4 regions of the Mitsuaria sp. 7 genome follow, and region 2 is predicted to be linked to each of the others. Evidence: predicted binding sites of a transcription regulator. Region 2 holds the regulator's gene; each other region holds the start of a gene.
The links. The regulator LexA, encoded in region 2, represses DNA repair genes until DNA is damaged. The targets are predictions, from matches to a motif close to ACTGTATNNNNATACAGT.

Region 1 (7,132 bases), 410 kb from region 2:
GCGCTCGCCATTTCTCAAGTCCGCAAGAGCTACGGATCGGCCGACATCCTCAAGGGCATCGACCTGTCGATCGAGGCCGGCGAATTCCTCATCCTGGTCGGCCCGTCGGGCTGCGGCAAATCGACGCTGCTGGCGATGATCGCCGGCCTGGAGCACCCGACCTCGGGCGCGATCCACATCGGCGACCGGGACGTCACCTACCTGCCGAGCAAGGACCGCGACATCGCGATGGTGTTCCAGAGCTACGCGCTCTATCCGAACATGAACGTCGCGCAGAACATCGCCTTCGGGCTGGAGATGCGCAAGGTGCCGAAGGCGCAGCGCGAGACCACGGTGCAGCGCGTGGCGAAGATGCTGCAGATCGACCATCTGCTCGATCGCAAGCCGGGCCAGCTGTCGGGCGGCCAGCGGCAGCGTGTGGCGATGGGGCGCGCGCTGGCGCGCGATCCGAAGCTGTTCCTGTTCGACGAGCCGCTGTCCAACCTGGACGCGAAGCTGCGCATCGAGATGCGCGCGGAGATCAAGCTGCTGCACCAGCGCACGAAGACGACGACGGTCTACGTCACCCACGACCAGGTCGAGGCGATGACGCTGGGCGACCGCATCGCGGTGATGCGCGACGGGCTGGTGCAGCAGTTCGGCACGCCGGAAGAGATCTACACGCGGCCGGCCAACCGCTTCGTGGCCGAGTTCATCGGCTCACCGACGATGAACTTCGTCAGCGCGGAGCGCAACGGCGGCGGCGCGCTCGCCGCGCAAGGCGTGACCCTGCCGGTGAACGCGGCTCAGCAGACCTCGATCGACGCGGCGGGCGGCGTGCTCTACGGCGTGCGTCCGGAACACATCCGGCTGGCCGACACGACCGACGGCGCGGGCGGCATGCCGGGCGTGCTGAAGATGAGCGAGCCCACCGGCCCGGAGACCTACCTGCTGGTGGACACGCCGAGCGGTCCGATGACGGCGCGCGTCTCGGGCAACCCCCACCTCAATGTCGGTGACGCGGTTCGCCTGCAATGGGCGGCGGAGTCTGCCCACCTGTTCGATGCGAAGGACGAGCGCCGCCTGGCTTGAGCGGGCGGCTCCCGCCGGTGGGGCCCAGCGGCCTCACCCGCAGCCAGATCGTCTGCGCCGCGAGCACCGCGGCGAGCACCAGCGCGATCCAGGCGGAACCGTCGGAGCCGGTCATCGGCGAGGCGGTCTGCTTCACGTAGACGCCGATCAGGCCCCACACCGCGGCGCCCGCATACCCGAGCGCCGCGGGGCCGGTGCCCGGCGCATGCAGGCGCGCGTTCGCGACGAGCAGCAGCAACGCGGCAAGCGCCCACAGCACGAGGGTCCAGGGCAACTGGTCCTGCGTGGGCAACACCTGCGAAGCGACGACGGTCTGCGCGGTGTCCAGGAACGCCGTCAGCGACAGCCATCCCGCATGCAGCGCGAGCGGGAACACGGCGAGCCATGACTGCGCGCCGCGCGGCATCGCGCGCGCGACCAGCATCAGCGCCCACAGCAGGCTCGCCAGCGCGGCCCAGATGACGGCGAGCGCCAGCCCGAACCACTGCTGCGAGAACACGATCATCCAGCTCGCGGTCAGCGCGAAGCCGATGACGACCAGCCAGTGGCAGCGATGGGAATCGCGGTGCCCTTCCCGGTCCGGGACCGGCTGGCCGCGCAGCAGCCAGGCAGCGAAGACAAGGTCGAGCAGGAAGATCACCCCCCAGATCGAGAACGCGTAGCCATCGGCCACGAGCAGCGTGGGGAAACGGTCGGAGATCGCGCCGTTGTCGGGGCCGAAGACGCCCCGTTGGGACGCCCAAGCCACGAGAGGCATGGACAGCGCGCTGAAGATGACGAGGATCTGGAGCATGGGATCGAAGAGTGCAAAGCAAGTCTGCTCCGATCCCGGCAAGCCATGTGCCCCCTGACCGAAGGCCCTCCTGCGAAGACCGCAGCCCTCACCCCCGCCCTCTCCCGCGGTGCGGGAGAGGGAGTCCAATTGGCGCCCTTCTTACTCCCTCTCCCGCTTGCGGGAGAGGGTTGGGGTGAGGGCCAGCGGCGGGGGCAGTACAGAGGCTCGCGGCACACGTCGAATCACTGTTGATGCATACAGCTATGATCGCGGCCATGTGCCCCGCTGCCCTCGCCGACACGCAGAACGACGTCTTCGCCGACCTCAACCCCGAGCAGCGCTCCGCGGTGGAGCACGGCCTCGGCGAGACGTCGCAGGACGGGCACAGGCCGCTGCTGGTGATCGCCGGCGCGGGATCGGGCAAGACCAAGACGCTGGCCTCGCGCGTGGCGCGGCTCATCCAGTCCGGCGCCGATCCTCAACGGCTGCTGCTGCTGACGTTCTCCCGCCGTGCCGCCGGCGAGATGGAGCGCCGCGCCGGTCGTGTGCTGCATCGCGCGCTGGGCCTGGCCTCGACGCAGGCGCCGCCGCGCTTCCCGTGGGCCGGCACCTTCCACAGCGTCGGCGCGCGCCTGCTGCGCGAGTACGCCCATCGCATCGGCCTCGCGCCCAACTTCACCATCCTCGACCGCGCCGACGCCGAGGACCTGATGGGCCTGCAGCGCCAGGCGCTCGGCCTGGCCGAGACGACCGACCGCTTCCCGATGAAGGGGACCTGTCTCAACATCTACTCGCGCGTCGTCAACAGCGAGGCGCGATTGGATCAGGTCCTGCAGGAGCACTTTCCGTGGTGCTTCGCGGTGCATGACGAGCTCAAGCGCCTGTTCAAGGCCTACGTCGAGGAGAAGCAGCACCAGCAGCTGCTCGACTACGACGACCTGCTGCTCTACTGGTCGGAGCTGATGAGCGACGACACGCTCGCGGCCGAGCTCGGCGAGCGCTTCCAGCACGTGCTGGTCGACGAGTACCAGGACACCAACCGGTTGCAGGCGACGATCCTGAAGCGGCTCAAGCCGCGCGGCGACCGCTTGACGGTGGTCGGGGACGACGCGCAGGCGATCTACTCGTTCCGCGCGGCGGAGGTGAAGAACATCCTGGAGTTCCCCGCGCAGTTCGACCCGCCCGCGCGCGTGGTCGCGCTGGAGCGCAACTACCGCTCGACGCAGACCATCCTGGACGCGTCGAACGCCGTGATCGCGATGGCGCGCGAGCGCCACGAGAAGCGCCTGTGGACCGACAAGGTCTCGAGCGAGCTGCCGCATCTGGTCACCGTCGACGACGAGGCGCGGCAGGCGCAATGGGTCGCCGACAAGGTGCTGGAGCGCCGCGAGCAGGGCCTGAAGCTGACGCGCCAGGCGGTGCTGTTCCGGACCTCGAGTCACGCCGCGCCATTGGAGCTGGAGCTGACGCGGCGCAACATCCCGTTCGTCAAGTTCGGCGGACTGAAGTTCCTCGAGAGCACGCATGTGAAGGACGTGCTGAGCGTGCTGCGCTGGGCGGAGAACCCGCGCGGTCGACTCGCCGGTTTCCGCGTGGCGCAGCTGCTGCCGGGCTTCGGCCCGGCGAGCGCGAGACGCCTGCTCGATGCGATGTCACCGTCGGCGGATCCCGCGCAGGCGCTGCGTGATTTCGAAGCGCCACGCGCAGCGTCCGCGTCATGGGCCGCGTTGCGCGACCTGGTGCTGCAACTGATCTCGGGGTCGAGCTGGCCGATGGATCTCGAAGAAGCGGTGCAGTGGTACGCGCCGCATCTGGAGCGGCTGTACGACGACGCGCCGGTGCGCCTGTCCGACCTGGAGCAGATCACGCGCATCGCGCAGGGCTACGGCTCGCGGGAGCGTTTCCTGACCGAGCTGACGCTGGACCCGCCCGACGCGAGCAGCGACGAGTCGGGCGTGCCGTCGAAGGATGAGGACTACCTGATCCTGTCGACGATCCATTCCGCCAAGGGCCAGGAGTGGAACGCGGTGTACCTGCTGAACTGCGTGGACGGCTGCATGCCGTCGGACTTGAGCACGGGCGCGCAGGCGCAGATCGAGGAAGAACGGCGGCTGCTCTACGTCGCGATGACGCGGGCGAAGGACCACCTTGCGGTGATGGTGCCGCAGCGCTTCTACGTGACGCAGCAGACGCGCAACGGCGACCGGCACCTCTATGCGAGCGTGTCGCGCTTCCTGCCCGGCAAGGTGGTGCGCCACTTCGAGAAGGTCGGCCCGGCCAATCAGGCGCAGGCGCCGTTGCCGGAGCTCGTGAAACCGGCGATGGATGTCGCCGCGAAGCTGCGCAAGGCCTGGGACTGAGCTCCCCCATCAGGCGGGACACATCCCCCGCCGCGATCGATTCAATCCCTCATTGGTGCGCACCCTTCGCGTTCGTCGCAGAGGTGCAACTGGGTGCATCGCGGCGCGGCAGAGCGCTCATAGCATGAAGGCATGCAGTCTCCCGCCCTTGCCACAGCGGTTGCCGCCCTCCTCGCGGCCTGTCCGCCCAGCCTGATCCCGCAGTGGATCCAGGATCTCAACACACTCGTCGGTCTGATCGGCTTCGCGATCACGATCGTCGTCTGGTGGCAGGTGAGGAGCGTGCGGCTGTCGTTTCAAGCGAAGGCGCGATTGCCCGGCCTGGCTGACGAAATATGCGCTTCACGCAAGGAGCTCGACAAGGCATCGAAAGCTGCCGGCACCACGCGTCAGGATCTGCACCAGATGTTCGGGGGCATCGCCACGCTGCTTGCCACCGCTGGGGAACTGATGCCGAGCCGCTCCCGAGCACCCGTCAACGAAGCGATCCTTGCCGTGAAGGCCGCCCGTGTCCAACTCGACAGTACACCGCGTTGCCATGCGCTCGACCTGGGAAAGACATTGGGCGCACTCAAGGCTGCAGAGACCGGCGTCTTCCAAACCTCACTTGCACTGGACTGGAAATGATCCATTACGCAGACAACAAGACTCAGGCATTTGTCGCTACTCTGCAAAGCCTGACCGAGGCCAGCGCCATCGAATGGCGGATCGTGGAGCCGCCTTCTCCTCCCCCGGGCATCCAACCATCGCAGCCGTGGCATTTCATGGCGGTGCATAAGGGAATCCAGCTCGCGCTTTACCGTGAAAGGCCGATATCCCCTCCCACCCCGAGGTTCGGAAGCACCGACAACTTCTTGCACGTGCTCGCTATCCAGGACTCCCGCGGGCGCGAAATTTGGCAGGCGCAGCACGTTTCGTATGCCGTCGAGCGCCTTTTCGATCTGGTACATGACAAGGTGATCAAGATCGACGTCATCCTCTCCGATGTCATCGATCCAGCCACCCTCGCTTCATTCGAGCGGGACCGGAAACTGAGGATCCAGGATCTGATCGACGGCGATGGCCTGCTCGGATGGTTCCGCCGTCAGCGACGTGCATTGAAGGAGCGCTTTGCCTGGACCGATGCAGGATCGCGCACGCTGAGCTCGTGAAGGGCATGCCACTCGCGCGCGTAACGCACGTTACGGCAAGCCCGGATGGCGGTCCGTCGCGAACAACTTAAACTTCGTGACGGTCAAACCCTGACCCCGCATTTTCCGGAAGGTCTCCGGACCACCTCCCGGACCCAGCCCGCCAGCCCAGCCCGACCGCCGTGACGATCCGCGACACCGTTCTCCGCACCCTTGCCCACACCAACTGGAAGCTCGCGCTGCCGGCGCTGATCCTCACCTGCGGCAGCCTGATCGTGCAGGCCGCCAGCGACGATCCCGAGGTCGTCGTCCCCACCACCGCACCCACGACCGCGGCCATCAGCCCCAACGGCGTCCTGACGCCGGCACCGGCCGCGTCGGCCGGCACTCCCGAGCCGGCGCCGACGGCGTCCTCGCCGCTGATTGCCAAGTCGCCCGGCACTGTCGTCGCGCCCTCGCCGTCCGACGAACCGCTGATGAAGCTGCCCGTCAACGCCCGCCACATGCTGGTCGTCGACGACACGGGCCGCGTGCTGATGTCCAAGGAGCCGGACACCGTCGTGCCCATCGCCTCGCTGACCAAGCTGATGACGGCGATGGTCGTGCTGGACGCGAAGCAGGACATGAACGAGGACATCAAGATCGACGATGCCGACGTCGACCGCCTCAAGCACAGCAAGTCGCGCGTGCGCGTCGGCGCCACGATGAGCAGAGAAGCGGCGCTGGAGCTGGCGCTGATCTCGTCAGAAAATCGCGCCGCGTCGGCGCTGGCCCGCCACTTCCCCGGTGGCCTCCCGGCCTACGAGGCGGCGGTGGTCGCCAAGATCCGCGCGCTGGGCCTGTCGCACACGTCGCTGGCCGATCCGACGGGCCTGTCGCCCAACAACACCTCGACGGCCGCCGAGGTCGCGCGCATCGCCGCGGCCGCCTCGAAGTACGCGGTCATTGCGCGCATCAGCAGCGACAAGTCCAGCGAGGTCGAGGTCAACGGCCGCCCGCGCGAGCTGCGCAACACCAACCACTTGGTCGGCGCCAAGGGCTGGGACATCCGCCTGTCCAAGACCGGCTACACCGAAGAAGCCGGGCGCTGCCTGGCCATGCGGATGAAGAGCGGCGGCCAGACCATCACGGTCATCCTGCTGGACGCCGACGGCTCCGCGCAGCGCCTGCGCGACGCGGCCGCGATCCGCAAGTCGCTGGCGAAGATCGCCGCAGCCTGACCCCCTTCGTTGCGCCTGTAATCCCCCTCGCGAGGGACGCGAGCAGGTTCTTTGAGGCCGGTCAAACAACCATCAGATTCGGCATTCGCGCCACGCCCTTTGTGGCCGATCACTCCTAGCATCTGCGGCTCCTCTCACCGCATGTCCAGGAGTAGACGCATGCATCCTCAGGCCCCTCAGATCACCAACGTCACGCAGATTCCGAACGCCCAGCCTGATCTTCATCATGTGATGTATCGGCTGGACCTGCTCTCCGCCGAGACTCACAAGCTCCGCCAGGAGATGCATGAAGGCTTCGCCCTCATCCGAAAAGATCAGGAGGACTTCAAGAAGAATCAGGAGATTTTCAAGAAGGAACTCGCTGATCAACGCTTGGAGTCCGCCAAGGAGTTCGCCAGCTGTCGCGCCGAATTCAAGGCCGATCTCAATGCATCCCGAAAGGAGTTCAGGGCCGACCTCAGCAAAGCCCGTGCCGATTTCAAAGACGAGCTTCAGAAGATGCGCGAAAAGTCGCGCGAAGACTTCGACGCGATGCTGGCCCGCACGAAGATCGACGTGAAGGAGCTGATGGCGTCC
Region 2 (7,132 bases):
CTCGTTCTCGCTTGAACAGCGCGACGTTCGAAACGAACTTCGAAGCGGCAGACGATGAATCAAAACGGGGAGCGCGAGCTCCCCGATGAAATTCAAGAAGCCGAAAAGAATTCGAATCGAATCCCCGAAGGGGGTATAGCTCAGCTGGGAGAGCGCTTGCATGGCATGCAAGAGGTCAGCGGTTCGATCCCGCTTACCTCCACCAAACTTCAGTTTGTGTGGCGCGCGGTTCAAGGGAAAAAAGTCCAGTCCCCTTCGTCTAGAGGCCTAGGACACCACCCTTTCACGGTGGCTACAGGGGTTCGAATCCCCTAGGGGACGCCAAGTTTCGAACTTGGTTACTGTCCAGAGATTGAACGAGAAAATCAAAAAATTCTTCGGAAATCGATTTGATCGTTATCAAAATCAGGTACAGTAACGAAATCGACGCAGCGATGTCATCAAGTAGTTCTTGATGATGTTTAAGCGGGAAGAGTTTGATGCGACAGATCCAAAGATCTTGAGTATCTGGAGTGGTAGTTCAGTTGGTTAGAATACCGGCCTGTCACGCCGGGGGTCGCGGGTTCGAGCCCCGTCCACTCCGCCAACACAGTTGAGACTCGGGCGGCGTACCGATTCGATGCGAAAGCATTCGGGGGTATAGCTCAGCTGGGAGAGCGCTTGCATGGCATGCAAGAGGTCAGCGGTTCGATCCCGCTTACCTCCACCAGAATACCTTCGGGTGTGACGGTTGCACAGTACGCGCAGTTCGAGTCAAGACAAGCAGGTCCTGTCCCCTTCGTCTAGAGGCCTAGGACACCACCCTTTCACGGTGGCTACAGGGGTTCGAATCCCCTAGGGGACGCCAAGTTTGACAAGGCTTGGCTGCACTCGGTTCTGAATGGAATCGATGGTTTGCAGCGAAACTTGTTCGCAAATGATATCGATGCACTCAATAGCGTCGTATCTGGAGTGGTAGTTCAGTTGGTTAGAATACCGGCCTGTCACGCCGGGGGTCGCGGGTTCGAGCCCCGTCCACTCCGCCAACATTAAAACCCTGTCGATGCAAATCGGCAGGGTTTTTTCTTTGGCTGTTTGTTGTTTGATTTCCGATCAGAGATCTGGATACTCGCGCTTTCGTTGCGCCGTATAACTCCACCAATCTCGGGGAGGGCTGCCATTCATGAAGTCGACGGCGGCCATATAGGTATCGAGGACGCAGGGATCGTGGCGTTGACCGGTGAGCCTGCAAATCCGCTGATAAAGCGAGAAAGCATCGGCACCCACGAGATCCGCCGGCTGTCGAATCCCCATCAACTCAAAATTCCGCACCATTGCCGGTCCGATGTTGGGGATCTGTCGCAAGCTCGCACATTCGGCGGCCGAGGCCGCCTTGATGTGCGTCTTTCGCGCGCTCATGGCGTGAGCGCAGCAGTCAGTGGAAACCGCCGGAGCGGATCAACCCGACCGCCAGGCCTTCGATCGAGAACTCTTCGTCGGGCGTGACCTCGATGGGGGCGAAGTCCGAGTTCTCGGGCAGCAGGCGAATGCCGTCGGCATGACGCTGGAAGCGCTTCACGGTGACTTCTTCACCGATGCGCGCCACGACGATCTGGCCATTGCGCGCCTCGCTGATCTTCTGCACGGCGAGCAGGTCGCCGTCCATGATGCCGATGTCCTTCATGCTCATGCCCTTCACACGCAGCAGGAAGTCCGGCGCCTTCGAGAACATCGAAGGGTCGACGCTATAGTGCTGCTCGACATGTTGCTCGGCGAGGATCGGCTCACCCGCAGCGACCCGGCCGACCAGCGGCAGCGTCAGTTGCGCGAGGCTGGCGAGTGGCAGCGCGAACTGGCTCTGTTCGCGAGCGCGGTTGACCTGGCGCAGCGCCGTCGACGGCAGCCGGATTCCGCGCGCGGTGCCGCCCACCAGTTCGATGACGCCCTTGCGCGCCAAGGCCTGCAGGTGTTCTTCAGCCGCGTTGGCGGACTTGAATCCCAGCTGCTGCGCGATTTCGGCGCGTGTGGGCGGCGAGCCGGTGCTCTCGATGCTGTCGCGGACCAGATCGAAGATCTGCTGTTGCCGGGCAGTGAGTTTGGGCGGTGTATCCACGAGCAAGCCTTTATTCCATTGAGGACCGGATGTCGAAGACGCGGCGACCTTGATGGTTCGAAAGCCGCCTGAGAATTCATCCAGCATCTGGATTTTTATACAGGAGACGGGAAATTGCAAAGTGCGGCTGAAATCGTCGTGATCATCGGCACCGGCGGGACCATCGCCGGCGCCTCCGGCAGCGCCACGGACAACGTCGGCTACAAGGCCGGATCATTGTCGGTCGCGTCCCTGGTCGGTGCGGTGCCGGCCCTGGCGGCGAAGAGGCTGGAGGCGGAACAGCTCGCCCAGCTCGACAGCAAGGACATGGACCATGCGACCTGGGCGCGACTCGCGCGTCGCGTGAGGGAGCATCTGGATCGCCCGGAGGTCCGGGGGATCGTGATCACGCACGGCACGGACACGCTAGAAGAGACGGCCTATCTGCTGCAGCGCGTGCTGGCGCCGGAGAAGCCGGTCGTCCTGACGGCTGCCATGAGGCCTGCGACGGCGATCCAGGCGGACGGACCGCAGAACCTGCTCGACGCGGTGGCCGTCGCCGAGTCGGAGGGCGTGCGAGGCGTCGTCGCGGTCGTGGCGGGGCAGGTGTGGTCCGGGCTGGAGCTGCGCAAGACGCACAGCTACCGCCTGGACGCCTTCGAGGCCGGGCCGGACGCCGGCCCGCTGGCCGTGGTGGAAGAGGGCGTGCTGCGCCGCTTCCGTGACTGGCCGCGGGGTGAGGCACTGGGCGCGGGCCTGTTGCCTGAGGACGCATCGACATGGCCGTGGGTGGAGGTGCTCGGCAGCCACGCGGGCGCTGATGCCCGCTCGCTCGAAGCGTGGCGCCATGCAGGCCTGCAGGGACTGGTGCTGGCCTGCACCGGGAATGGCACGCTGAACGTCGCGCTCGACGCCCCGGTCCGTGCCATGAAGGAGGCCGGTGTTCCTGTCTGGCGCACGACGCGGTGCGCGCAGGGGCGCATCATCGGCGCGAGCGAGGAGCCCGCTGCCGCGCTGTCGCCCTGGGCCGCGCGGATTGAATTGATGCTCACGCTGCTGCGTCAACGTTGAGCGGGTCGTTCGGCGCCTGTGCCCTCAACGACAAAGCGCCGGCAGTGCCGGCGCTTTTTTCATGGGGAGTCCGGAACGAACCGGACCCTGGGCATCAGACGATCGTCAGCGTGACGTCGATGTTGCCGCGGGTGGCGTTCGAATACGGGCAGACTTCGTGCGCGTCGGCGACCAGCTTTTCCAGTTCAGCGCGGTCCATGCCCGGCACCGAGATCTTCATGGCCACGGCGATGCCGAAGGCGCCCGGCTTGTTGGCGTGAGGGCCGATGCCGACTTCGCTGGTGATCGAGACTTCGGCCGGCAGCGAGACCTTGTTGCGACCCGAGACGGCCTTCATCGCGCCGATGAAGCAGGCCGAATAACCCGCCGCGAACAGCTGTTCCGGATTGGTGCCGGCACCGCCGCCGCCGCCGAGTTCCTTCGGCGTGGACAGGTCGACCTTCAGCGCGCCGTCGGACGATTGCGCGGTGCCTTGACGGCCGCCGGTGGCGGTGGCGGTGGCGGTGTAGAGGGCTTTTTCGATGGCCATGTGAGGCTCCTTGGTGGTGATGGGTTGGGGTGAACGGAAAACTCGGGGGTCAGGTCTCGCCATCCTCGTCGGAGGCGGCGGGATCGCGTGACAGGTGGGTCAGTACGTTGGCACGCAATTCATGCAGGCGGCTTGTCAGCGACTCCGCTTCGGTCGGACCGCAGGCGCTGGCGCAGGCCAGTTGTTCGGGGATGGCGACCGCCTGCTCGCGCAGGGCGCGGCCGGCAGGCGTCAGGTGGATCTCGACGCGGCGCTCGTCGGCCAGCGCGCGGCGGCGCTCGATGAGGCCGTTGGATTCCAGTCGCTTCAACAGCGGCGTCAGCGTGCCGGAGTCCAGGTTCAGACGTTGCCCCAGATCGGAAACGCTGGGGCCGTCCGTCTCCCACAGCACCAGCATCACCAGGTACTGGGGATACGTCAGGCCCAGGGGAGCCAGCAGCGGCTTGTAGAGCTTCGTCATCGCCAGCGAGGTCGAATACAGCGCGAAGCACAGCTGGACATCGAGCTTCAGCCAGTCCGTGCCTGCGGGCACCGGCTGGGTCTGCCGGTCGACCGTCGTGACGGCAACCGGCGGGTTGAAGGGCTTCGTGTTCGGCATGGACTGAACTATAGCGAGCAATTAAATTGCGCGCAATTGAAATGGTCTTTGATCGCGGTTGACGGGAACTATCGGCGGACGGCGTCGGAAGTTCCAGAAAGAACAACGCCCCGAGGACAGGTGTCGCCGGGGCGTTCATGCGGGGAGTGGGAATGACGTCGGACTCAGCCGGTCGCCTGAATCGCGTCTACCTGCTCGCTGAGCTCAAGCCAACGCAGTTCGGCGACTTCGATCTCGTCGCCGATGGCCTTCAGGCGCTTGCCGGCGTCGGCGATCTGCGCGGGCGTGCGGCCCGCGCCGGACAACTGGCCTTCAAGCGCGGCGCGCTCTTCCGCCCAGGCCTTCATGCGCGCGTCGATCTGCTCCATCTCCTTGCGCAGCGGACGGGTCTGCTCGGACAGCTTCTGCCGGGCCTGGCCGCTGAGCTTGCGGTCGTCGCGCTTGACAGGGGCGGGCGGCGGCGGCGCGACGACCACGGGGGCCGCAGCCACCGGCGCGGGGGCAGGCGTCGCGCTGCTGGCGCGCGCGCTGCGCAGCGCCTGCTTGGCCTCTTCCTTCGCCAGCTTCGCGGCTTCCTTGGAACGGTCCAGCAACCAGCGCTGGTAGTCGTCCAGGTCGCCGTCGAAGGGGGCCAGCTTGCCGTCGGCCACCAGCCAGAACTCGTCGCAGACCTCGCGCAGCAGCGCGCGGTCATGGCTGACGAGCATGACGGTGCCCTCGAACTCGTTGAGCGCCATCGACAGGGCCTCGCGGGTCTGCAGGTCCAGGTGGTTGGTCGGCTCGTCCAGCAGCAGCAGGTTGGGGCGCTGCCAGACCAGCATCGCCAGCACCAGGCGGGCCTTCTCGCCGCCGGACAGGCTGCCCACTTCCTGGTTGACCATGTCGCCGACGAAGCGGAACTGGCCGAGGAAGTCGCGCAGCTCCTGCTCGCGGGCGTTGGGGCTGACCTCCTTGGCCAGCCGGATCATGTGCATCAGCGGGCCCTCGTCGGGCCGCAGCACGTCCATCTCCTGCTGCGCGAAGTAGCCGATCGACAGGCCCTTGCCTTCGGTGATGGTGCCGCCCATCGCGCGCTGCATGCGCGCCACCGTCTTCACGAAGGTGGACTTGCCCTGGCCGTTCGCGCCCAGGATGCCGAAGCGCTGGCCGGCCAGCACCGAGCGGTCGATGCCGCGCACGATGACCTTCTCGCTCTCGTCGGTGTCGTAGCCCACCGAGACCGTGTCGAACATCAGCATCGGATTGGGCAGGTTCAGCGGCTCGCGGAACTCGAAGCTGAAGTCCGACGCCATCATCACCGGCGCCAGTCGCTCCATGCGCTCGAGTGCCTTCACGCGGCTCTGCGCCTGCTTGGCCTTGCTGGCCTTGGCCTTGAAGCGGTCGATGAACTTCTGCAGATGCGCCATGCGCTCCTGCTGCTTGCTGAAGGCCTGCTGCTGCTGGAGCATGCGCTCGGCGCGCATGGACTCGAAGGCCGTGTAGTTGCCGCCGTAGCGGTGCAGCTTGGCCTCGTCCAGATGCAGCGTGACCTTGGTGATCGCGTCCAGGAACTCGCGGTCATGGCTGATGATGATCATCGTGCCTTCATAGCGCTGCAGCCACGCTTCCAGCCAGACCAGGGCGTCCAGGTCCAAGTGGTTGGTGGGCTCGTCCAGCAGCATGAGGTCGGACGGGCACATCAGCGCGCGCGCCAGCTGCAGACGCATGCGCCAGCCGCCGGAGAAGCTGTTGACCGGCGCATCGACCTGCGCGCCCTTGAAGCCCAGGCCCATCATCAGCGCCTGCGCGCGGGCGGGGGCGTCGAGGCTGCCCGCGTCCATCAGTTGCGCGTAGGCATCGGCGATGGCGTGGCCGTCGTCGGCCGCCTCGGCCTCGGCCAGCGCCTTGCGCGCGGCCATCAGGCGGACGTCGCCCTCCAGCACGAACTCGGTGGCGGGCATCTCGGTCTCGGGCATGTGCTGCGCCACTTCGGCGAGCGCCCAGTGACGCGGGATCTCCACGTCGCCCTTGTCGCTGTGCAGGCGATCGGTCAGCAGCGAGAACAGGCTGGACTTGCCCGCGCCGTTGCGGCCCACCAGGCCGACCTTCTCGCCGGGTTGCAGCACGACGCTCGCGTCATCGAGGACGACCTTGGTGCCGCGGCGCAGCACGACGTTGCGCAGCGTGATCATGGGGAAACTCCTTGTGTGTCGCTGGGGTCGTCATGGCCGAAGCCCGCGGCGACCAGCGCCTCTCGGGTCAGCAGCAAGACCTGGTCCTCGCCGGCGGAGGTCTCCAGCCAGGCGGATTCAAGTCGGGGGAAAGCGGCTTCGAAGAACTCGCGCTCGTTGCCGATCTCCAGGACCAGCACCGCGTGCGGCGTCATCCGCTCAGGCGCGTCGGAGAGCAGCCTGCGGATGAAGTCCATGCCGTCGGCGCCGCCCGCGAGCGCGAGCTCGGGTTCGGCGCGGTACTCGTGCGGCAGCGCCGCCATCGAGGTGCTGTTCACGTACGGCGGATTGCACAGGATCAGGTCGTACGGACCTTGCGCCGGCGCGAGGCCGTCACCCTGCAGCAGCCGGATGCGGTCACCCAACTGATGGCGCTCGACGTTGATCGCCGCGACCGCGAGCGCATCGGCGCTGAGGTCGATCGCGTCGACCGCGACGTCCGGCCAGGCCATGGCGGCCAGCACGGCCAGGCTGCCGTTGCCGGTGCACAGGTCCAGCACGCGGGTGGTCTGGTCGGACAGCCACGCGTCGATGGTCGCGTCGGCCAGCAGTTCGGCGATGAAGCTGCGCGGCACGATGGCGCGCTCGTCGACGTAGAACGGCACGCCCTGCAGCCACGCTTCGCGTGTCAGGTAGGCGGCGGGCTTGCGCGT
Region 3 (7,132 bases), 1.3 Mb from region 2:
CAGGCCGAGGATCGCAAACCTCCGCCTAAGCCCGAAGTGACGCTGCGCCAACGCCTGTGGCCGCTGCTGGAGTTGATGCGTGCCGCGCAGGCCGCCAACACGGACGTGGTCTGGGGCGTCTGAGTGGAGTCGACCCTGATCCTGGCCATCCGGCACGGCGAGACAGCCTGGAACCGTGAAGGTCGCCTGCAAGGTCACCTGAACCTGCCGCTGAACGCACGGGGTGAGCGCCAGGCCGAGCGGCTCGGTGCCGCGCTGGCCGACCAAGCGATCGACGCGATCTATGCCAGTGACCTGGATCGCGCTGCGGTGACGGCCCGGCATCTGGCGGCGCCACACGGACTCGAGGTGCGCCATGACGAGCGTCTGCGGGAGCGCGCCTTCGGCATCCACGAGGGCAAGCTCTGGACCGAGATCGAGTCAGGGTTCCCTGAGGACGCACTGCGCTGGCGCCGGCGTGACCCCGACTTCGAGCCGCCCGGTGGTGAGAGTCTGATCGCGCTCTATGACCGCTGCATCGCCGTCGTGTCCGAGCTGGCCACGGCACATGCGGGGCAGACGATCGCGATCGTCGCGCATGGCGGGGTGATGGACTGCCTGTACCGTGCCGCGACCCGCATCGATCTGCAGGCGCCGCGCAGTTGGGTCCTCGGCAACACGAGCGTCAACCGGCTGCTGCATTCCCCGCAGGGGTTCAGCCTGGTCGGATGGAACGACGATCAGCATCTGCAAGGCCTGGCGCTGGATGATCCAGGCGTGCCGGGCTTCATGCCCGCCGTGGTCGCGACCGCCAAGGCCTGAACGCGGGATCGCCGGCTCCCAGGAGGGCCGGCGGCCGCCGACATCGACAGAAGCGCCGCATCGAGCGCTCATCGAGGAGACACATGACCGACGCACAGATCATCGTGCTGGCCACGCCGGTGTTTTTCGCCCTGATCGGGCTTGAGTACTGGATCGGGCTGCGCCGCGGCCGCAATACCTATCGCCTGAACGACGCGGTGAGCAGCATCGCGCTGGGCATGCTCAGTCAGGTGGTGGGCGTGCTGACCAAGCTTTTCACGCTGGGCATCTACACCTGGGTCTTCGAGCGGGCCGCGTTGACCCGCCTGGACGCGGGCGCCTGGTGGGTCTGGCTGCTGGGGCTGCTGCTGTATGACTTCCTCTACTACTGGCACCACCGGCTCGGCCACACGACCGCGCTGCTCTGGGCCGCGCATGCCGTCCACCACCAGAGCGAGGACTACAACCTTTCCACCGCGCTTCGCCAGACCGGCAGCGGTTGGCTTGTCGGCTGGCTCTTCTACCTGCCGATGGCGATCCTCGGCTTCCCGCCGCTGGTCTATGCGGTGGTCGCGCTGATCGACCTGCTCTACCAGTTCTGGGTGCACACGCAGCAGATCGGAAAGCTGGGCTGGTTCGATCGCTGGTTCTGTTCGCCGTCCAACCACCGCGTGCATCATGCCGTCAACGATCCCTATCTGGATCGCAACTACGGCGGAATCCTCATCGTCTGGGACCGCCTGTTCGGCAGCTTCCACGAGGAACTGGATGGCGAGCCCTGCGTCTACGGCACGCGCGATGCGCTCCAGAGCTGGAACCCCTGGACGGCCAACGTCCAGGTCTACGCCAGGCTCCTGGCCAAGACGCGACGCACGACGCGCTGGCGGGACAAGTTGCGCCTCTGGTGGGAGCCAGCCCACTGGGAGCCGGGATTGGGTGCCCGCATAGCGCCCGGATACGACCCCCATGCAAGGCCGCTGTTCGACCCGAAGGTCGCGTCCTCGCACGCCTGGGCGGCGGGGGTGATGTTCCTCCTGCTGCTCGGTGCGGTCGCGCTGTTCCTCTGGAACGCCCATCGACTGGGCCCGATCGAGCAGATCGCCGTCCTCGCCGCACTGCTCGCGGGACAGGTGCTGACGGCCCGCCTGTTATCACCCACGAACCCTCTGGTTCACCCCTAACGGGGAACTGTTGCAATTTTGCGTCGGGCGTTATGGGTGCGTGCAACGCACTTCTATACTCCGCACACCTTGCAGTAAAGCCATTGAGCCAGACCGGCTGAAACCTCCAACTGGATGAAGGTGGGTATGAAAAAGATTGCATTCGCTGCGGCCATCGCGGCCCTTTCCGCTCCCGTGTTCGCGCAGAGCTCCGTCACGCTCTGGGGCCGTATCAACACCTCGGTGGAAAGCATCAAGACCGGCAATGCCGACCGCGTCGCCTCGGTGATCAACAACAACTCGCGTCTTGGCTTCAAGGGCACGGAAGACCTGGGCAGTGGTCTGAAGGCCAGCTTCGCGCTGGAACATGGTCTGAACTCGGACGACGGTCGCGCCACGAACCCGACGGCGTTCTGGAATCGTGAAGCCAGCGTGCAGCTGGCGGGCGATTTCGGTGCGATCCGTCTGGGCCGCTGGACCCCGGGCTCGTACTATGCGACCGCCGACTACGTGTCGATGCACAACCACGATACGGGCACGTCGGAAGACAAGCTGTACTCTGGCGCCGGTTTCACGCAGACCAACAAGGTCGGCTACTTCACGCCGAACATCAGCGGCTTCAACGCTGAACTCGCGCTGCACGCCGGTGAAGGCGTCGATGAGCGCGGTTATGACCTCGCCCTGAACTACGACCAAGGTCCTCTGCACCTGGGCGCTGGTTACAGCAAGCAAGGCTCGGCCAAGCAGTACGCGTTCCGCGGCCTGTACGAACTGGGTGCCTTCACCTTCGGCGGCTACGTGCAGCGCGAAGAGTCGGGCAGCCCGCTGACCGCTGGCGGCAAGGACAGCCGTTGGATCGGCCGCGCCGCTGTGATGTACACGCTGGGTCAATCGGAATTCCACCTGAACGTCGGTGGAACCAAGGCTGGCGCTTACTCGTTCAACAATGGTCAGAACGGTGGCAAGCAGTACACGATTGCCTACAACTACAACCTGAGCAAGCGCACCAAGGTCTACGCGTTCTACACCGCCGTGGACGCCACTACCGCGAACAAGGTCAACGACCTGAACTCGTTCGCCCTGGGCATCCGCCACAACTTCTGATCTTCAGATCACGAAGCAGAAAGGCGCTCTTCGGAGCGCCTTTTTCGTTGTTGCGGCGGTGGCGCCAAGCCCGTTGTCCACGAGCCCGTCACCTTCATTCGAGGTCGAACAACCGTCCCGCCTGCTTCGGCGGCGCGACGCCGAGGTGGCGATACGCCGCCAGCGTGGCGATCCGACCGCGCGGTGTGCGCTGCAGGAAACCCTGCTGTATCAGGTAGGGTTCGATCACGTCCTCGATGGTGCCAGGCTCTTCCCCGATGGCGGCTGCGACGTTGTCCAATCCCACCGGCCCGCCGTCGAAGCGGTGCACCACCGCTTCCAGCAACTTGCGGTCCATCAGGTCGAAGCCCAGCGGATCGACGTCCAGCATCGCCAGCGCCTTCTCCGCAATCGTGCGCGTGATGGTTCCGTCCGCCTTCACGTCGGCGTAATCGCGGACGCGGCGCAGCAGCCGGTTGGCGATACGAGGCGTGCCGCGCGAACGCCTCGCGACTTCGAGCGCGCCTTCCGGATCGATAGGCGCGTTGAGCAGCGCCGCAGATCGGGTCACGATGCGCTGCAGTTCATCAGCGGTGTAGAACTCCAGGCGCGCGACGATGCCGAAGCGGTCGCGCAGTGGATTGGTGAGCATGCCGGCGCGGGTGGTCGCCCCCACCAGCGTGAACGGCTGCAGATCTAACTTGATTGACCGAGCCGCCGGACCCTCGCCGATCATGATGTCGATCTGGTAGTCCTCCAGTGCCGGGTAGAGGATTTCCTCGACGACTGGCGAGAGCCGGTGGATCTCGTCGATGAACAGCACGTCGTTGCGTTCGAGGTTGGTCAGGATCGCCGCGAGGTCCTTGGGCTTCTCCAGCACCGGGCCACTGGTCTGACGCAGGTTCACGCCCAGTTCAGCAGCGACGATGTGGCTCAATGTCGTCTTCCCCAGGCCCGGCGGTCCGAACAGCAGCACGTGGTCCAGTGCCTCGCGACGCTTCTTCGCAGCACCGATGAAGATCTCCAGCTGTTCCCGCGCCTTGGTCTGGCCGACATACTCGTCGAGCAGCTTGGGACGCAGCGCGCGTTCGATCGCGTCCTCGTTCGGCGACGCGGGCTGTGCACTGATCAGGCGGGCCTGCTGCGGCGCGGGCGTGAAGTCGTCGGTCTGGATGCTCATGTTGGGAGGGTACGCCGCGCGCGTGGTTTCATGACAGGTGCTTCATCGCCAGCTTGATGCCTTCGCTGACGCCGATGTCCGGCGGCAGCGTCTTCAACGCGATGCCTGCTTCCTTCTCGCTGTAGCCCAGCGCGACCAGGGCCTGCAGGATGTCAGCCTGCGCGTCGTTGGCCACGGAGACCGGCTGCGACAGGTCCGGGCTCAGCTTGCCCTTGAGCTCCAGCAGCAGCCGCTCGGCGGTCTTCTTGCCGATGCCCGGCACCTTCACCAGCCGGCCGGCTTCCTGCTTGGACACGGCCTGCGCCAGATCCCCGACCGACATGCCCGACAGCAGCGAGAGTGCCATCTTGGGGCCGACGCCGCTGATCTTGATCAGTAGACGGAAGGTGCTGCGCTCCTCGGCGGAGAGGAAGCCGAAGAGGACGTGTGCGTCCTCCCGGATGCTCAGGTGCGTCAAGAGCGTCGCGCGTTCGCCCAGGCCCGGCAGGTTGAAGAAGGTGCTCATCGGCACGTCGACTTCATAGCCGACACCTTGGACATCGATGAGGATCTGCGGGGGCGATTTTTCCGCGATGACGCCGGTGAGCTTGCCGATCATGGCCGCGGATTATCCGCGTTCGGCAGCGATCCGACGGCGATTTGCTGGATGTTTGTCCAGTATTTTCCCGAGGCGCGCGACCGCCCCTCGAGATCCCGTGCTCAAAGCGTTCAGTTCCTGCCGAACAGTCCCAGGCGCTGGGCTTCCAGCGCGGCCTCGGCACGCGAGCTCACGTTGAGCTTGCGGTAGATCTGCTTCACATAGTCGGCGATGGTGTGACGCGACAAACCCAGCTGCACGCCGATCTCGGGCAGCGTGAAGCCCTTGGCGACGCGCAGCAGCACTTCCGTTTCGCGGTCCGTCAGGGACACCTCATGCAGCACCTGTGCGGCCTGGGGCCGGCGTTGCGACGTGAAGTAGGCGATGACCTTGCGCGCAATGGACGGCGACAGCGGCGGCTCGCCCTGGCTGATGCGCTGGAGCTGCTCGACCAGCAGTTCGCGCGACTGTTCCTTGAGCAGATAGCCGAAGGCACCAGCCTGCAGGGCAGGGAAGAGATGTTCGTCGTCGTCGTGGATGGTGACGATGACCGATTGGACTTCGGGCTGCTTCTCGCGCAGCGCGGAGATCACGTCGACGCCGGAACCGTCAGGCAGGCCCAGGTCCAGCAGCGCGAGCGTGAAACGCTGCGAGTTGACCTGCTGCAGCGCGTCCTGCACCCGCGAGCATTCAGTGACGACCGCGTTGGCGAACACCTGTTTGACCAGGACCTTGAGCCAGGCGCGGATTTCGGGAATGTCTTCGAGGAGCAGGATGTGGTTCATGGCGCGGATTCTTGCTCAGGATTGTCATGCGGGCGGAGTGCTCGCTGACTTCCTGCAACGGTACGGCTTTCTGGAGGGGCTGACCATCCTGATCTACGCCGGACTGTGGTGCAGGCGGCAATGGATCACGCGGGATCGCGATCAGCGCGTGATCAAAGTGGGATCGTGAGCCGGATGACGGTGCCCCAGCCGGGTCCGGATTCGACCAGGCATTGCCCATGCATCTGCTTGGCCCGGGCCTTCATGCTGGCCATGCCGTGTCCCTTGTCCAGGCGACCTTCCAGCTCCAGAGGAATGCCCTGGCCGTTGTCCTGGATGACCACCGAGAAGTAGCCGTCCTGCGCCGAGCAGCTGATCACGCAATGCGTGGCGCCGCTGTGCTTGATGATGTTGCTGACCGATTCGCGCAGGATGCGCGTCGTCTGCACGTAGGCGCGCGCGGGGAAGGTGTGCTCGATGTCCTCGGCGGGCGATTTCCACTCGGCCAGGATGTTGGCCTGGGCCAGGCGCGAGACCACCTCGGCGCGCCAGTCTCCCAGCGCGTCCAGCAGTTGCACCGGCTTGCCGGTCAGGCCGCGCACCGACAGCCGCATCTCCTCGAGCGCTTCGCGCGCGAGCGTGGAAATCCGGTCCGACTCGCTGGTATGGACGATGGTCAGCAGCTTGGCGCCCAGGTCGTCGTGGAGATCGGCGGCGATGCGCTTGCGCTCGCGCTCGGTGACCTGCTCCAGCTTGGTTTCCGCGACCTGATCGAAATGGCGCTCCAGTTCGGCGATGCGTTCCTGCAGGCGAAGCTCGCCCTGCAGGACCGCAAGCTCGGACTGGGCGAGCGCCCGGGCGAATTCGCGCACGCGATGCAGGCCCAGTCCCAGCAGACACAGCGGTCCGAGGATGCCGGCCAGACCGCTGCCCGGCAACATCCAGGCCGCGAGCACCGCGAGCATGCCGAAGCCGATCAGCACGCCGCTGAGGATGAAGTCGGATTGCGGATAACGCTCCTCCAACGTCGGAAGGAACATGTCCTGCCACAGATGCCAGAGGTGCCAACCCATCGCGACCAGCAGCTGCGCGCCCAACCACCAGAGAGCGAAGGTGGCGACGCGTGTCGCCGGCACCGGCAGCAGCAGCGCCGCGGGAAAGATCAGCGCCTGGGCCAGCAGGGCACGGTGCATGCGGCGATCGCGCCGCCGCATCCGTCGCATCAGGTAATGGACGGCGCACCACAGCAGCCACGGCGCGAGGATCACCGCGATCCCGGTGCGCCACGACAACAGGGGCGCGAGGCCGACGGTGATGACCCATCCCGGCATCAGCACGAGCAGCCATCCGATGTGGCGTTGGGCACGGCGTTGCCAGATCAGCAGGCCCAGCACGAAGGCCATCAGCACCATCGCGGATTGCAGACCGTAGGCGAGCTGGGGCGCGAGGCGCGTCCACAGCGCGGCGAATGAGCCGGCGGTGACGCCGTCCGCGCCGGCGACCGCCGCGCCCGCCACCTGCGCGAGGCAGACCGGCACGGCCAACGACAGCGCGACGGCGGCGCCGTACGCCGCAGGCCTGCTTCCCC
Region 4 (7,132 bases), 1.7 Mb from region 2:
ACTTGCGTCGAAGCATTTCGCAGGCGCGATCCAGTTCACCGGCGGCGAGCACGGAACGCTGCTCGGCATCCAACGACAGCCCATGTTGAGCGAGCTCCTGCTCGATGCGCTTTTGACCGAAGCGCTGCGAGCGCACATGGATCCGGGACTCGACGAATCTCGACTCGTCGAGATACCCGTTGGCCTTGAGCCAGTCGAGCACCGCGTCAACTTCGCCGTTGGGGCTCTGCGAGTCGTCCTCCTCCGAGAAGTCATCGCTTGATCCCCCCGAAGCCTCGGCGGCTTCGGCCTGCCGATCGCGCGCGATGCGCAGCAGCTTGCGCCGCAACTCCATGGCGCTGTGCTCACGCTGTGCGAGCAACGCGATCGCGCGAGCCTTCAGCGACAGCGGCTGCGAGGCTCGTCCCCGCCGACCGTCGGACGGGGTCATGCGAAGGCCCCGCGTTTACTCGGCGGCACCGCCGGGCGTTGCGCCCAGCAGCGGAATGCCCAGGGATTCGCGGATCTTGTTCTCGATCTCGACCGCCAGGTCCGCGTTCTCGCGCAGGAACTCGCGTGCGTTGTCTTTGCCTTGGCCGATCTTCTCGCCGCTGTAGGCGTACCAGGAGCCGGCCTTCTCGACGATCTTGTTGGCCACGCCCATGTCGATGATCTCGCCCTCGCGGCTGATGCCTTCACCGTAGAGGATGTCGAACTCCGCCGTCTTGAACGGAGGCGCGACCTTGTTCTTGACGACCTTGACCTTGGTCTCGGAGCCGATGACTTCCTCACCCTTCTTGATCGAGCCGATGCGACGGATGTCCAGGCGCACCGAGGCGTAGAACTTCAGCGCATTGCCGCCGGTGGTCGTCTCCGGGCTGCCGAACATGACGCCGATCTTCATCCGGATCTGGTTGATGAAGACGACGGTGCAGTTGGTCTTCTTGATGGTGGCCGTCAGCTTGCGCAGCGCCTGGCTCATCAGACGGGCCTGCAGGCCGGGCAGCGAATCGCCCATCTCGCCTTCGAGTTCCGCCTTCGGCGTCAGCGCGGCGACCGAGTCGATGACGATCAGGTCGACGGACCCCGAGCGCACCAGCGAGTCCACGATCTCCAGCGCCTGTTCGCCGGTGTCGGGCTGGCTGATCAGCAGCTCTTGCAGGTTGACGCCGAGCTTCTGCGCGTACTGGACGTCCAGCGCGTGTTCAGCGTCGATGAAGGCGCACACGCCGTCCAACTTCTGCATCTGGGCGATGACCTGAAGGGTCAGCGTGGTCTTGCCCGAGGATTCCGGGCCGTAGATCTCGACCACGCGTCCGCGCGGCAGACCGCCGACGCCTAGCGCGATGTCCAGGCCCAGCGAGCCGGTGGAGACGACCTGGATGTCCTCGATCTTCTCGCCTTCGGCCAGCCGCATGATGGAGCCCTTGCCGAACTGCTTTTCGATCTGGGCGAGGGCGGCCTGCAGGGCCTTGGCTTTTTCGGTGTTGGCGTTCTTCACGGGGGCGTCCATGCAATCTTCTCCTGTTGGCTGCGGCGGATTATTGGCGCAATCTGTATATCTGTACAGTGCTTTGTCGAAGCCGCCGACCCGTTTCTCGGTGCCGGTGACGATCGATGAAGCTCATCTTATGCAGCAGGTCGCTCACTGGATGAGCCAGCACATGCAATTCCCACCGCGTTCCCTCCTGGGTGGGAGTGGTCCCCACGCGAAACTGTCGCCGACCTGACCCGGCACCCCCGAAGCACACGGGTCGGATGCCTCGGAAACGCCTAGGGAACACCAGCAGGCCGCTCCCTAGAATGTCTCCATAACCAGAGGGGACGACACATGCGCATCTTGATCGCCGAAGACGACCAGGTCCTGGCCGACGGCCTGCTGCGCTCGTTGCGGGCGTCGGGCTGCGCCGTCGATCAGGTCGGCAGCGGCAGCGAGGCGGATGCGGCGCTCGCCTCCCACGAATTCGACCTGCTGATCCTCGATCTGGGCTTGCCCAAGCTCCACGGCCTGGAGGTACTCAGACGGCTGCGCGCACGAGGGTCGTCCGTGCCCGTGCTGATCCTGACCGCGGCCGACAGCATCGAGGAACGCGTCAAAGGCCTCGACCTCGGTGCCGACGACTACATGGCCAAGCCGTTTTCGCTGCAGGAGCTCGAGGCGCGCGTGCGTGCGCTGACGCGCCGTGGGCTGGGCACCGCGTCGAGCGTGATCCGGCATGGCCCGTTGACCTTCGATGCGACGGGGCGTGTGGCCTACATCAACGAGCAGATGGTGGAACTCTCGGCGCGCGAGCTGTCGCTGCTGGAGGTCCTGCTGCAACGCGCCGGCCGCCTCGTCAGCAAGGACCAGTTGGTCGAACGCCTGTGCGAATGGGGCGAAGAGGTCAGCAACAACGCGATCGAGGTCTACATCCACCGGTTGCGCAAGAAGATCGAACAGGGCCCGATACGCATCGCCACCGTGCGCGGCCTGGGCTACTGCCTTGAGAAGATTCCTGGCTGAGCTGCCGCATGGCGGCTGATTCCTCCGGCCATCGCTCGCTGTTCGGCGAGATCCTCGACTGGATGCTCGCGCCGCTGCTGGTGATCTGGCCGATCAGCGTCGCGCTGACCTGGCTGGTGGCGCAGGGCATCGCCAACAAGCCCTACGACCGCGAGCTCGACGAGATGGCGCGCACGCTCGGCCTGCAGGTCGTGACCGAGCCGGCGCCCGGCGACGCGGCCGCGCGCCGCGGTCGGTCGCGCTATGCGCTCGCGCCGGAGGCGGCCGCCTTGCTTCGCGCGGACGAATCCGACACCGTCTACTACCAGGTGCTGGGCCTGCGCGGCGAATTGCTGAGCGGCGATGCGCTCCTGCCGGTGCCCGAGGTCGAGCCGCCCATCGTCCCCTGGGAGGTCAACCGCCGCTTCGACGAGATCAACAACGAGGCGGTGCGCGTGTCCTACCTGTGGGTGGTGCCGGAGGGGATGGCGGGCAGCGACAAGATGATGCTGGTGCAGGTCGCGGAGACGCTCGGCAAGCGGTCCCGGCTGACCAACGAGATCATCAAGGGCGTCATCCTGCCGCAGTTCGTGATCCTGCCGCTGGCGGTGCTGCTGGTGTGGCTCGCACTGGCACGCGGCATCGCGCCGCTGAACGACCTGCAGCGACGCATCCGCTCGCGCGACAGTTCCGACCTGAGCCCCATCGACGAACAACGCATCCCCGACGAAGTGGCGCCGCTGGTGCAGGCGATCAACGATCTGCTGGAACGACTCGACCAGTCGATCCGATCTCAGAAGCACTTCCTCGCCGACGCCGCGCACCAGCTCAAAACGCCTCTCGCGGGGCTGCGCACGCAGGCCGAGTTGGCGCAGCGCGAGATCGACGAGGGTCGAAGCTCGCCAGCGGAGCTGCGTCGCTCGCTGAAGCAGATCGCGGTGTCGAGCCAGCGCGCGGCGCACATGGTCAACCAGTTGCTGGCCATGGCCCGCGCCGAGGATCAGGAGCACGCAGCGCGTCGCAGCGAAGTCAACCTCGCCGTGCTGGCGATCGAGACCGTGCGCGACTTCGTTCCACGCGCGATGGAGAAGCGCCTGGACCTCGGCTACGAAGGACCGGAGGCGAGCCACGCCGGGTTGCGCATCAACGGGCATCCGCTGCTGATCCGCGAGCTGATCCGCAATCTCGTCGACAACGCGCTGCTCTACACGCCGAGCGACGGCACGGTCACCGTGCGCGTCGTCGAGGACCCGTTCGGCCAGGTCTGCGTCCTGCAGGTCGAAGACTCGGGGCCGGGCATCGCCGAGTCGGAGCGCGAGCAGATCTTCCAGCCGTTCTACCGGGCGCTGGGCACCAACGTCGATGGCTCGGGACTGGGGCTGGCGATCGTGCGCGAGATCGTCCAGCAGCACGAGGCCGAGATCACGGTCGACGACACGCGGGCCCGTCGGCAGGCCGAGCCTGACGGCGCGGGGCCGGGCGCGCGGTTCACGGTGCGCTTCGCCGCGCATCCGCTGCAGAACGTCAGTAGCTGAGCCTCGGCGCCACCGGGGACGCCGTCACTCAACGCTGCGTCCCGCCCCGGCTCTTGGCGATCGACATCAGCATCCCGAGCGACAGGCCCAGCGTCACCATCGCCGTCCCCCCGTATGAGATGAACGGCAGCGGCACCCCCACCACGGGCAGGATGCCGGTCACCATTCCCATGTTCACGAACACGTAGGTGAAGAAGCTCAGCGTGATCGCCCCCGCAAGCAGTCGCGAGAACAAGGTCGGCGCCTCGTGCGCGATCGCCAGTCCGCGCAGGATCAGCGCGGTGAAGCCGATCAGCAGCCCCGCCGCGCCGATGAGGCCGAACTCCTCGCCATAGGCCGCGAAGATGAAGTCCGTCGTCCGCTCCGGGATGAACTCCAGGTGCGTCTGCGTGCCCTTCATGAAGCCCTTGCCGGTCACGCCGCCCGAGCCGATCGCGATCTCGCCCTGGATGATGTGGAAGCCCTTGCCCAAGGGGTCCTTCGTCGGATCCAGCAAGGTGCAGACGCGGTCCTTCTGGTAGTCCTTCAGCACGACCCATTTCACGTCGGGCTGGCAGATCTGGTCCTCGCTGAGGACCAGCGCCGTGATGCCCGCGCCAGCCAGCACCAGCGCCGGGATGATCAGCTTCCACGACAGCCCGGCGAAGAAGATCACGTACAGGCCCGCGCCCAGCACCAGCAGCGAGGTGCCGAGGTCCGGCTGCTTCGCGATGAGCCCGACCGGCACGACGAGCAGGATGAATGCAGCGATGAAGTCCGGCAGCCGCAGCTGGCCTTCGCGCTTCTGGAACCACCAGGCAAGCATGAGCGGCACGGCGATCTTCAACAGCTCGGACGGCTGGATCTGCGTGCCGACATACAGCCAGCGCGTCGCGCCCTTCTTCGTGATGCCGAACAGCGCCACAGCCACCAGCAGCGTCACGCCAACGGCGTAGAGCGGCAACGCCAGTTGCATCAGCCGCTGCGGCGGCACCTGCGCGGTCACGAACAGCACACCCATCGCCAGGACCATGTTGCGCGCGTGATCGACGAAGCGGGTGCCGTGGTCATAGCCCGCCGAGTACATGCACATCAGACCCAGCCCCATGAGCCAGGCCATCGCGAGCAGCAGCGGGATGTCGAAGCCCTGGAACAGCGGCTTCACCCGCTGCAGCAGGCTGGGTTTGCTGAAGACGGCGCTCATCGTGAGGCTCCCGGGGTGGGGCGCGACGCGGCGGACCGCGCGGGAGGCGCAGTCGCCGCCGAGGGCTTGTTCGAAGGGATAGCCGGCGTCGTCGGGCTTGAGGCGGGCGAGGAAGCCCCCGAGGCCGCCGCCTCCGGCGCGCTGGCCGCGGCATTCGGAAGCGCGATGTCCGCGACGCGCCTCGGCGTGCCGATCGGCGCGCCGACCTGGCCGACCCGCACCTTGGCGATGTCCTCTTCGCTCGGGTAGGTGCCGGTGAGCACGTAGTCGTACACGCGGCGCGCGATCGGCGCCGCCGATTCGGAGCCGAAGCCCGCGTTCTCCACGATCAGCGCCACGGCGATCGTCGGCGCCTGGTACGGCGCGAACGAGATGTACAGCGAGTGATCGCGCTTGCGCTCGTCCGCCTTGATGCTGCTGTAGGTCTGGCCGGCGCGCAGACCCACCGCCTGGGCCGTGCCAGTCTTGCCGGCGCTCGGGTACTGGGCGCCCGCGAACACCCCGCGCGACGTCCCCTCCAGGGTCACGTCATGCATCGCGTTGCGGATCACGTCCACGTCCGCCTTGCGCAGCGCCAGCGGCGCCAGCGCATCGCTCGCGACGCGTCGCTGCACGTGCTTGACGACGTCCTCGATCTCCCGCACCAGCCGCGGCCGGTAGCGCTCGCCGCCGCTGGACAGCGTCGACATCGCCGTCGCGAGCTGCAGCATGGTGAAGTTGTTCTGGCCCTGGCCGATGCCCAGCGAGATCGTCTCGCCCGCGTACCACTTCTGCTGATCGGGACGCTTGAACGCCCGACGCTTCCACTCGGTGCTGGGCAGCAGGCCGGTGACCTCGCCTTGCAGGTCGATCTCGGTCTTGCGGCCGAAACCGAAGGGCTCCAGCTGGTCGTGGATCATGTCCACGCCCATCTCGTTGGCCAGCGAATAGAAGTAGACGTTCGACGACGTGACGATCGCCAGTCGCATGTCCTTCGGGCCTGCACGGTCGCCGGTCGCGCTGCCGAACACGCGCCCGCCGAAGCTGAAGTTCAGGTTGTCCTGGATCACCACGTTGGCGGCGCGCTTGCCGGTGTTCAACGCGGCCATGGCCATGTAAGGCTTGAAGGTCGAGCCCGGCGGATAGGTCCCGCGCAACGCGCGGTTCAGCAACGGCTTGTCGAGGTCCTCGTTGAGATCGCGCCAGCTGTCCGCGTCGATGCCGTCGACGAACAGGTTGGGATCGAAGCTCGGCTTGGAGACGAAGGCCAGTACCTCACCGTTGCGCGGATCCATCGCGACGAGCGCGCCGCGTCGGTCGCCGTAGAGCCGCTCCACCAGCGCCTGCAGCTTGATGTCGATCGACAGGTGCAGCGTGTTGCCCGGCGTCGGCGGACGGTTGCGCAGCCGACGGACGGCACGGCCGCCCGCGCTGGTCTCCATCTCCTCGAATCCGGTCTGGCCGTGGAGCTCGCGCTCGTAGGCCTGCTCCAGCCCGAGCTTGCCGATGTACTCGGTGCCGCGGTAATTGGCGACGTCCTCTTCGGACCAGTCGTCCATCGACTTCTTCTCGGCCTGGTTGATGCGTCCGATGTAGCCCAGCAGATGCGCGCCGACGTCGCCCAGTGGATAGCTCCGGAACAGCCGCGCCTTGATGTCCACGCCGGGGAAGCGGAAGCGCTGCGCGGCGAAGCGCGCGACCTCGGTGTCGGTCAGCTTCGTGCGGATCGGCAGCGATTCGAAGTTCTTGCTTTCCTCCATCAGCCGCTTGAACCGGCGACGGTCGCGCTGCTGGATCTCGATGACCGCGGACAACGCGTCGATCGTCCGCTCGAGGTCCGGCACCTTGGACGGCGTGATCTCCAGCGTGTAGGCCGAGTAGTTGCTCGCGAGCACCACACCGTTGCGGTCGACGATCAGACCGCGGTTCGGCACGATGGGGACGACGGAGACGCGGTTGGTTTCGGCACGCTCC

Region 1: the regulator LexA is predicted to act here: its motif matches at 2,091-2,108, upstream of ABE85_RS03825 (ATP-dependent helicase).
Region 3: the regulator LexA is predicted to act here: its motif matches at 4,845-4,862, upstream of ruvA (Holliday junction branch migration protein RuvA).
Region 4: the regulator LexA is predicted to act here: its motif matches at 1,533-1,550, upstream of recA (recombinase RecA).

Annotation. Positions count from the first base shown of each region.
Region 1 covers NZ_CP011514.1:869,436-876,567, reverse strand. The annotation lists gene ABE85_RS03835 (ABC transporter ATP-binding protein) at 1-1,071, shown strand, start outside; gene ABE85_RS03830 (hypothetical protein) at 986-1,864, opposite strand; gene ABE85_RS03825 (ATP-dependent helicase) at 2,122-4,206, shown strand; gene ABE85_RS03820 (hypothetical protein) at 4,339-4,833, shown strand; gene ABE85_RS03815 (hypothetical protein) at 4,830-5,357, shown strand; gene ABE85_RS03810 (serine hydrolase) at 5,519-6,556, shown strand; gene ABE85_RS03805 (hypothetical protein) at 6,716-7,132, shown strand, end outside.
Region 2 covers NZ_CP011514.1:1,279,196-1,286,327, forward strand. The annotation lists tRNA gene ABE85_RS05645 (tRNA-Ala) at 130-205, shown strand; tRNA gene ABE85_RS05650 (tRNA-Glu) at 249-324, shown strand; tRNA gene ABE85_RS05655 (tRNA-Asp) at 510-586, shown strand; tRNA gene ABE85_RS05660 (tRNA-Ala) at 634-709, shown strand; tRNA gene ABE85_RS05665 (tRNA-Glu) at 772-847, shown strand; tRNA gene ABE85_RS05670 (tRNA-Asp) at 949-1,025, shown strand; gene ABE85_RS26800 (helix-hairpin-helix domain-containing protein) at 1,093-1,398, opposite strand; gene lexA (transcriptional repressor LexA) at 1,415-2,092, opposite strand; gene ABE85_RS05680 (asparaginase) at 2,207-3,142, shown strand; gene ABE85_RS05685 (organic hydroperoxide resistance protein) at 3,237-3,671, opposite strand; gene ABE85_RS05690 (MarR family winged helix-turn-helix transcriptional regulator) at 3,721-4,269, opposite strand; gene ABE85_RS05695 (ATP-binding cassette domain-containing protein) at 4,434-6,440, opposite strand; gene prmB (50S ribosomal protein L3 N(5)-glutamine methyltransferase) at 6,437-7,132, opposite strand, start outside.
Region 3 covers NZ_CP011514.1:5,777,330-5,784,461, forward strand. The annotation lists gene ABE85_RS25360 (DUF1840 domain-containing protein) at 1-123, shown strand, start outside; gene ABE85_RS25365 (histidine phosphatase family protein) at 124-801, shown strand; gene ABE85_RS25370 (sterol desaturase family protein) at 885-1,961, shown strand; gene ABE85_RS25375 (porin) at 2,088-3,044, shown strand; gene ruvB (Holliday junction branch migration DNA helicase RuvB) at 3,139-4,203, opposite strand; gene ruvA (Holliday junction branch migration protein RuvA) at 4,232-4,801, opposite strand; gene ABE85_RS25390 (response regulator transcription factor) at 4,912-5,565, opposite strand; gene ABE85_RS27800 (hypothetical protein) at 5,564-5,734, shown strand; gene ABE85_RS25395 (sensor histidine kinase) at 5,718-7,132, opposite strand, start outside.
Region 4 covers NZ_CP011514.1:5,406,228-5,413,359, reverse strand. The annotation lists gene ABE85_RS23775 (regulatory protein RecX) at 1-430, opposite strand, end outside; gene recA (recombinase RecA) at 446-1,492, opposite strand; gene ABE85_RS23765 (response regulator transcription factor) at 1,811-2,482, shown strand; gene ABE85_RS23760 (sensor histidine kinase) at 2,491-3,996, shown strand; gene rodA (rod shape-determining protein RodA) at 4,025-5,179, opposite strand; gene mrdA (penicillin-binding protein 2) at 5,176-7,132, opposite strand, start outside.